DNA from 4 places in the Alteromonas sp. ABH4_457 genome. Region 4 is predicted to be linked to each of the others. Evidence: predicted binding sites of a transcription regulator. Region 4 holds the regulator's gene; each other region holds the start of a gene.
What was found. Region 4 encodes sigma-54, which starts transcription at its own class of promoters, with help from an activator protein. Its sites were predicted from a motif close to GTTGGCACGNNNNTNGNNT; they were not measured.
Positions count from the first base shown of each region.

Region 1 (2,203 bases), on a different contig from region 4:
CGGCATTCATATTAATACAGAATGGCGGTCAGACTGGAAATGGGATCGGGTACTGCCTCATATCAGCCCGCTTGCCAACCGTCATGTTCTGGATGTGGGTTGTGGTAGCGGCTATCACATGTGGCGTATGCTGGGAGAAGATGCTGCCGGCGTTTATGGCATCGATCCGACTCAACTGTTTTTAATTCAGTTTCAGGCTATCAGGCATTTTATTCCTGCCGCCAATATCCATTTTTTACCCCTGGGCATTGAGCAGATGCCGGCATTAAAAGCATTTGATACTGTGTTCTCAATGGGTGTGCTATACCATAGAAAAGATCCGGTACAGTTTCTCACCCAACTAAAAGATCAGTTACGCAAAGGCGGCGAACTGGTGCTTGAAACACTGGTAGTGGAAGGTGATGAACAAACCGTACTGATGGCAGGCGAACGTTATGCACAGATGCGCAACGTCTGGTTTCTGCCAAGTGTAAAGGCACTCACTGTGTGGCTGAGCAGGCTGGGTTTTGAAAATATTAAGGTCGCTGATATCAACACCACGTCTCTTGATGAGCAGCGCACCACAGAATGGATGACGTCTCAGTCTTTAAAAGATTTTCTGGATCCTGATGACATCAGCAGAACCATTGAAGGTTATCCTGCACCACAACGTGCAGTGCTGATAGCCACGAAAAAGTAACTTTATGTCCTGTTCGTTTGCAGACTGTTGCCAATTCTTGGCACCGGTCTGCGAGCATTCCTGACCCGGATTGGCATAATTGTTGTAGTTACTACTTTATAAACTGTGCTGAAACAGCACGTCACACAGGTAGTAACATGGATATTACGGGCTTTCTGAACGAGCACCAGTTACCGGACACTTACCAGGCCATTGCACAAGAATGGTTCATACCGTTAGCAGACGAAATCCTTTCGCACGAAAATGGTGCAGAAGGGCCATTTTTCGTCGGTGTTAATGGCTGCCAGGGATCAGGGAAATCCACATTATGCGACTTTCTTATCCACTACTTCACCAACCAGCACGGGCTGTCAGCCGTCACGATCTCCCTTGACGATTTCTATCTCTCCCGTGCAAGACGACAAGAACTTGCTGCCAACGTACATCCCTTGCTTTGCACCAGAGGCGTACCCGGTACGCACAATACGGTTCTGGCTGATAGCACTTTCACAGCGTTAAAATCTGCAGGCAGCGTTGCTCTGCCCCGCTTTAATAAAGCCAACGATGATCCTTTTGAAGGATCTGCGTGGCCGGTAATCACCTCTCCACCTGATATTGTGTTAATTGAAGGCTGGTGTTGGGGCGTGTCAGCGCAATCTGAGGACGCACTTAAAGAGCCGGTTAATGATCTTGAGCGTACCGAAGACCCGGATGGCACATGGCGGGGATATGTGAATGATAAAATTGCTGCAGATTATGAATCTTTATACGATGAAATGCAGTATTGGGTAATGTTAAAAGGTCCGTCTTTTGAGCATGTTTACAAATGGCGGTGTGAACAGGAACACAAACTGGCCGCGAAAACCGGAAAAACCGGAAGCGGTATAATGAGCGATGAACAAATCCTTCGTTTCATACAACATTATCAGAGACTCACAGAACATGCGTTTAATTCCCTGCCTGCAAAGTGTAATCAGGTATTTGAGTTAGATGAAAACAGAGTCATTAAAAACGTCATCAGGAAGTAGTCATGGACACAGCGAATACACTCATTTTCACTGACATGGACGGTACGTTGCTTGACCACCATACATACAGTTTTGAAGCTGCAAAGCCTACGCTGACCTCACTGTCAGAGCGAAATATTCCCGTCATCCCTACCACCAGCAAGACCTTTGTTGAATTGCTTGAATTGCGGGAAACCATTGGCCTGACCGGCCCGTTTATCGTAGAAAACGGCGCAGCAGCATACATTCCTCATGGTTTTTTCGCGAAAAAGCCAGCCGGTACCGTGTGGCAGGATGGATTTTGGTGCAAATCTTTCACCTCATCGAAAATGTACTGGCTGAAATTACTCGAAAAGGTCAAACCGGATTTTGCCGGTGAATTCACCCATTTCAGCGAGATGTCCAACGAGGACATCTGCGAAGCCACCGGGTTATCACCCGCAGAAGCTGCACTGGCTGCACAGCGACAATTCGGTGAGCCGGTCTTATGGCAAGGCACAGAGGAGAGAAAAGAGGCGTTTATCCGGTCTGTGACAGA
Region 1 is NZ_JBSWXN010000006.1:377,772-379,974, reverse strand. It holds gene cmoB (tRNA 5-methoxyuridine(34)/uridine 5-oxyacetic acid(34) synthase CmoB) at 1-679, shown strand, start outside; gene ACXAGR_RS17020 (kinase) at 817-1,686, shown strand; gene ACXAGR_RS17015 (HAD-IIB family hydrolase) at 1,689-2,203, shown strand, end outside.
Region 1: the regulator sigma-54 is predicted to act here: its motif matches at 749-767, upstream of ACXAGR_RS17020 (kinase).

Region 2 (2,203 bases), on a different contig from region 4:
CATAGCCATGGGCATAGCTGTCGATGATACCATTCACTTTTTACACAGTTACCTGTCTGGTATGAAACAGGGAGGTGGCAGCGCAGACGCGGGGAGCCGTTCAGCGTTCGGGCATTCCGGACTGGCTATATTGTTCACCTCTACCATTATTGCAACGGGTTTCTCACTGTTCGGTTTTTCTGACTTTTTACCCAGTGTGTATTTTGGCTTGCTGACGGCACTGGCGATGCTGCTGGCACTGTTTACTGACCTGAGTTTATTGCCGGCGCTGCTAAACCGTTTTGTTGGTAAGAAAAGTAGCGGGTAATGCCCCAGCAATCAGGTATGATATATAGACGAATAAAGGCTTGCAGCGATGCAGGCCTTTTTTACTGATGGCTGAGAAAGGAGCTGAGCAATGCCTGAGGCAGATTCCGTTGCAGGGTTAGGGTGTGAAGAGGCGTGTATTCAGGTGTTTATGGCAAACCGGCCTGATTATCCTCTGACGGGGCCTCCGGGACAATTGTTGCCGGCAAATAATACCCTCATTGAGAACATAAACCGGGAATGCGGAAACGGCTGGCGTAAAGTATTTAATGTCTACGCAAAATGGGTATTTGCCTTGTCAGAGAGTGCCGGCACAACGCAAAGCATTTCGTCATGGCAGCAGTATCGTGACGAGCTGTTGCTGACAGAGCAGGGAAGTACTGCACTCTGGTTTAAAGCGCCGGAACACTTTAACCCCGCCAGATTAAATATTGTGATGGGCAAAACCTTTGCCGGGACGTTGGGACTAACAGACAGTGTGGAATGGCTGACGGCTGATTTTGCTGTGTGCTTGCAACGGTCACTGGTTGTGACGCCGTATTTTGACTACCGGCAGCTGACAAATGAAAAAATTGGTTTTCTGAATTATCTGATCAGAAGGAGGCCGGCTTTACTGAAACAGGCTATGGGGTGTCAGACATAAAAAACCAGACCCGGAGGTCTGGTTTTGATTTTCTCAGAACTGATTAGCAGTCTTTGTCTTCTGCATTCATGCCTTCTTTGGCATCTTCACAGGCGTCTTCGACTGCATTACCTGCATCGGTAACGACTTCGTCGAGTTTTTCACCTGCGTTTTCTGCTTCACCGTCGCCACAAGCGGCCAGTGAGAATGCGAAACCTGCTACTAACAGTGCTTTAAGCATTAATTTAGATAAGTTCATAGTCCTTTCTCCTTGTTCCAATGTATATTGTTAGACTCTAGGTGATTTGCCGCGTAATGCATTTGCGACCAAAGAGATCACCAGCAACGCTACAAACACGAAGAATAAAAACTGAGCAATGCCTGATGCTGCACCGGCAATGCCGCCAAAGCCAAAAACTGCTGCGATAATGGCGATAATGAAAAATGTAACTGCCCAACCTAGCATAATTATTTCCTCATATTGCTCTAGTAAATGACATATTAACTTATGCTGGTATTGTGCCATTATTTAAGGTGTTGAAAATTAAGGGTTATTTTTTTGTTTTGCTGCGTTTGGGCCTGATGGACAGAGCGGTAGTTACAACATACTTGCATTTTTTACACAGTCTCCGGAAAGCTTTCATGCAGTGCATGAGAGACGCTGGTACACTAGATTTATATTTCATCATTTATTTAATCCGGCTTACCTGTGGCCCGCCAGCCGGTGCCGGTCCCGCTTTCGATACACGGACAACTATTCATGAGTAAAAACCATTCTGCATTTATCGGTTTGATGCAAAGAGCAAGAAACGTAAAACGCTGGCCATTGATGGCGCAGTTTCAGGAAGAAATGTTATCAACGCATATTTATGAAGCGGCGGTGGTTGCTCACATGCTCGGGGCAATTGCAAAAGACGTATTTAACGAAGATGTTGAGCCTGACCGGGTAGCCTCCATGGCTATTTTCCATGAAGGCAGTGAAATTGCCGGTATGAGCGACATTCCCAGCCCGGTAAAATATCACGACCCTGAAACTACCATGGCGATTAAAAAGCTGGAGCGAAGGTTTGAAGCCATGTTACTTCAAACGTTACCTGAACCACTACGTCAGCGTTATCAGCCTCTGATTGAGCAGGATAAAGAAGATATTCATGTGGCGCTGGCGAAAGCCGCAGACGTATTGTGTGCTTATCTGAAATGTGACTATGAGTTATCAAAATCTAACTCAGAGTTTTCAAATGCTATGCACGAAATGGACATACAATTGAAAAAATA
Region 2 is NZ_JBSWXN010000007.1:144,932-147,134, forward strand. It holds gene ACXAGR_RS18410 (efflux RND transporter permease subunit) at 1-307, shown strand, start outside; gene ACXAGR_RS18415 (DUF6942 family protein) at 398-949, shown strand; gene ACXAGR_RS18420 (hypothetical protein) at 993-1,187, opposite strand; gene ACXAGR_RS18425 (DUF1328 domain-containing protein) at 1,218-1,394, opposite strand; gene yfbR (5'-deoxynucleotidase) at 1,689-2,203, shown strand, end outside.
Region 2: the regulator sigma-54 is predicted to act here: its motif matches at 1,437-1,455, upstream of ACXAGR_RS18425 (DUF1328 domain-containing protein).

Region 3 (2,203 bases), on a different contig from region 4:
TTATCAACCGTACGGAATGTATTAATGGGTCCGGCAAGTGCATAAAGGGCAAAGACAAGGAAAAGCACTAATGCAGGCTCTGTCGCCACAATTACAAACACAAGCATAATAATAAGAAGCGCAACAAAAGGAACTTTGCCGTTCCAGTTTACTTCTTTAAAGGAGTTATATTTGAAGTTACTCACCATGAGTAAGCCGGCCGCACCGGTTATCAGTGCTACAACAAAACCGTAATCGTTGCCATTCACATCATATTCAACGCCTACCCAGACCAACCCGGATACAACGGCTGCAGCAGCCGGGCTTGCCAACCCCTGAAAGAATCGTTTGTCAGCAATACCCACCTGCGTATTGAACCGCGCCAGACGTAACGCTGCACCAGCTACATATATAAAGGCGGCGAGCCATCCCAGCTTACCTAATTCACTTAAACCCCAGTTGTAAGCAACCAGCGCCGGAGCAACCCCAAAGGACACCATGTCGGCCATAGAGTCGTATTCAGCACCAAACGCACTTTGGGTGTTGGTGATCCTGGCAGCCCTTCCATCGAGCCCATCAAATATCATTGCAACGAAAACGGCAACCGCAGCAGCTTCGAAACTGCCGTTCATAGACGCGACTACGGCATAAAAACCCGAGAACAACCCTGCGGTGGTAAGTAAATTAGGCAACAGGTAGATGCCTTTCCTTTTTGTGTCCGTCATAAAACCTCAAGTTAATTAATACTGACCAATCCATTATTTCATACATACCCGCACTACGCACGGTTCAAATATACCAGAGAATGCCTATTACTTAGTATGGGCTGACATACCTCAATTTAATTCACGAGATCTTTCATTAACACATTGAATTATAATAAATAAATCAACTTTAACTACTTTTGTATCATGTCAGTATTTTTTACGTAGGAATTTTTAAACCTAAATCCAACCTGAATTTTCCCTATAAAAATCAACACAATAACAAGTGGCACGGTAAGTGCTTAGATCGGATTGAGGTATGAAATCGAGGTATAAAAGGGGTTTTTAATATGAAGATAAGTAAGATCGCGTCAGTGACGACACTCGTCCTTGCAAGCGCTATTACTGCACCTGCTATGGCAACTAACTATTCTGGTGGTTGGCACAGTGGTTGTGGCAATGGTGGCAACACAGGTGATGGCTGTAATGCAGCTGACTATTTCGCAGATGACTTAATGTACAGCCTGGCCAGCGATGGTATCAGCAATGCAGTAGTTGATGGTGTAACTATCAACGCTTCTGCTTATTCTGATACCAAAGGTATGGAGAAGGTAGGTACGAAATATGGTTACTATGACATTGTCTCCGACGTAAACGTCGAAGAAGCCAGCCTTAAACAATACGGTAATGGATACGGGATCGTTAACGAAGATGAAAAGGCGAAATATTCGCCGGACCATTCAATTGACAACGAGAAAGAAGAAGGTTGGTCAAATTACCAATACGTAATTGATACTGACTTTGACTATGTGCTTATTTCTTTCGACGAGGACGTAAACGTAACTGGCGCAACATTTAGCTGGCTATGGAAAGAAACTGAGACACAGGTTTCTGTTGCAGCATTGAGCGACACATCTATGCTTACTTCAGGCGTGAATACATGGGGCGAGATTGCAGGTGATGCGCTGGCAGTAGGTTCGTTTGATGTTCTTAACTGTGACGATACTGATTTAGCAGAAATCAGCGGTCTGGATAATGTTTATTCTCAATACTGGATTATCGGAGCGTATAACACAGTCTTCGGCGATATCGGGCATAGTATGTACGATGACGGTTTCAAGTTAGCCAGCGTAGGCTTTAATAAAAAGCCTGGTGAAGAGCCACCAACAACGCAGGTAACTGAACCCGGTACATTCGCGATGTTGTTCATGGGCGGTGCCCTGGCAATGTGGCGCAGAAAACGTAATGCTTAATCAATTTGATTAAGCCTTAACAGGCATTACCCGTAAAAGGTGGCTTAATGCCACCTTTTTTGTTCGGCAAATTCAGGTGAATTATGAAAAATCAACGGATGTTAGCTTCACGCGTGCGCTGCGCGCTCTTCGGTCTGGCCGGACTGAGCCTAATTGGATCAGCCCATGCTACAACCTTTGAAGATTATGAACAGGCACTGGAAGCCTACAATGCAAAACGATATGAAGAATCGTTTGTTCACCTGAAAAATAGTCTGCAAAAAGATC
Region 3 is NZ_JBSWXN010000001.1:741,424-743,626, reverse strand. It holds gene pssA (CDP-diacylglycerol--serine O-phosphatidyltransferase) at 1-704, opposite strand, end outside; gene xdp1 (exosortase-dependent surface protein XDP1) at 1,034-1,936, shown strand; gene ACXAGR_RS03175 (tetratricopeptide repeat protein) at 2,020-2,203, shown strand, end outside.
Region 3: the regulator sigma-54 is predicted to act here: its motif matches at 969-987, upstream of xdp1 (exosortase-dependent surface protein XDP1).

Region 4 (2,203 bases):
TAGCTGCAATCCCGCTGATGATTTCGAGAATGCGTTTTTTGCTATTGCACTGGACCGCACACTCGGTGCGGTCCAGGCTGACTATGGCTTGTATATCCATGAATTCAATTAGTGCTTTTTAAGCTTTTCCTTGTGTTTCAGGACCTGCCTGTCGAGCTTATCGACCATGCTGTCAATGGCAGCATACATGTCCTGATTTTCGGAAGAGGCGAAGACTTCCGCGCCGCTAAGATGAACCGTTGCTTCTGCTTTTTGGCTAAGCTTTTCAACATTTAAAATAACGTGCACATTTGATATGTGGTCAAAATGACGTTCCAGTTTGCTGAACTTAGTATCGACATAATTACGCAAAGAATCAGTGATCTCAATGTGATGACCAGAAAGGTTGATTTGCATATTTCGTCTTCCTTATTTTGAGCAGCCTTAAGTTAGATAAGGCTTTTGCGTTGGTTAGACGGCGGGATCGACAAGGATTCCCGGTACTTTGCTATTGTTCGCCGGGCAACCATAATGCCTTGATCGGCCAACAACGAAGCAATCTTGCTGTCACTCAGTGGCTTGCTTGGCTTTTCAGCGGCAACCAGCTTTTTAATCAGGGCGCGAATCGCTGTAGATGAACACTCACCACCTGATTCAGTGGCAACGTGGCTGGAGAAGAAATACTTCAACTCGAAAATACCACGGGGCGTGTGCATGTACTTCTGCGTTGTTACCCTGGAAATAGTAGATTCGTGCATATCTACCATTTCTGCGACATCATTCAGCACCATTGGTTTCATCATTTCAGGGCCATGCTCAAAAAAGCCCATCTGTTGCTGAACAATACAATTTGCTACTTTCAGCAGCGTATCGTTCCGGCTCTCAAGGCTCTTAATAAACCATTTTGCTTCCTGCATGTGAGAGCGGATAAATTGTGAATCACTGCTGTTTCTTGCTTTACGGCTCATTGCAGCATACTGCTGATTAACACTGAGCTTAGGCAGGCTGTCGGGGTTTAATTCTACAACCCAACGGCCATTTTTCTTCGCAACCGATACATCCGGAATGACATATTCGGGTTCTTTCGTAATTAATGCACTGCCCGGACGGGGATTAAGCGTTTGCAGCAAACGCATCGCTTCCCGTAACTGATCTTCTTTCAGGCGGGTTTTACGCATTAACGTACGGTAATCTTTACTGCCTAACAGATCGGAATGCTCTCTGAGCAGTAGTTTGGCTTCTTCCAGCCACGGTGTTTCCGGTGCAAATTGCGCCAGCTGAACTAACAAGCACTCCTGCGGTGTGCGGGAGCCGGAACCGAGAGGATCAAATAGCTGAATACGTTTAAGTACGCACTCAACCTCATCTTCTTCTACGGGCTCTTCCATATCTTCACTGTTTACGCTTTGCAGAATGTCGTCAACGGTAACCGTTAGATAGCCGGACTCATCAATGGAATCGATGATCGCCAGCGCGATGGCGCGGTCTGTGTCAGAAAAAGGTGTCAGACGCATTTGCCACAGCAGATGGTCCTGAATATTTTCGGTGGTTTCACCCTGAAAGATTTGTTCATCATCACCCCCGGAAGGGCCGGGCGCGGGGGCAGAAGACGCAGAAATGTACTCATCCCAGGTACTGTCGATGGGCAGCTCATCCGGTAAATCATTCTTTTCCAGTGCTTCACCGGTATCCATGCTGTCAGAAGATGAGGCTGTTGCAGACTCTTGCATGCTGTCATCATTGTCGATGTTATTTTTCTCAATTACATCGTTGTCGGAGCTGTCGTCGACTTCCAGCAAAGGATTAGAATCGAGAGCTTCCTGAATTTCTTGTTGTAAGTCCAGCGTAGACAACTGCAATAGCTTGATCGCCTGCTGAAGCTGAGGCGTCATTGTTAGTTGTTGGCTAAATTTTAACTGTAAAGATGGTTTCATCTACGTCTTATATAAACTCTAAAAAGGACATCCGGTTGTAGCGGTGTGAGTGCCGGTGGCGAAATCTCCGCTAAATGCTCATCCCGATATCTTAACTATAGCCTGAATTGCTCACCAAGGTATACATCACGAACTTTTTGATTACTTAATACCTGTTCTGCGGTGCCCTGAGCAATCAGTTCTCCATGACTGACGATATAGGCCTCTTCACACACATCAAGGGTTTCCCTGACATTGTGGTCGGTGATGAGGATACCGATACCTCTGTCCCGTAAGTGCTGAATGATCTT
Region 4 is NZ_JBSWXN010000008.1:355,314-357,516, forward strand. It holds gene ptsN (PTS IIA-like nitrogen regulatory protein PtsN) at 1-100, opposite strand, end outside; gene hpf (ribosome hibernation promoting factor) at 109-396, opposite strand; gene ACXAGR_RS21505 (RNA polymerase factor sigma-54) at 429-1,913, opposite strand; gene lptB (LPS export ABC transporter ATP-binding protein) at 2,009-2,203, opposite strand, start outside.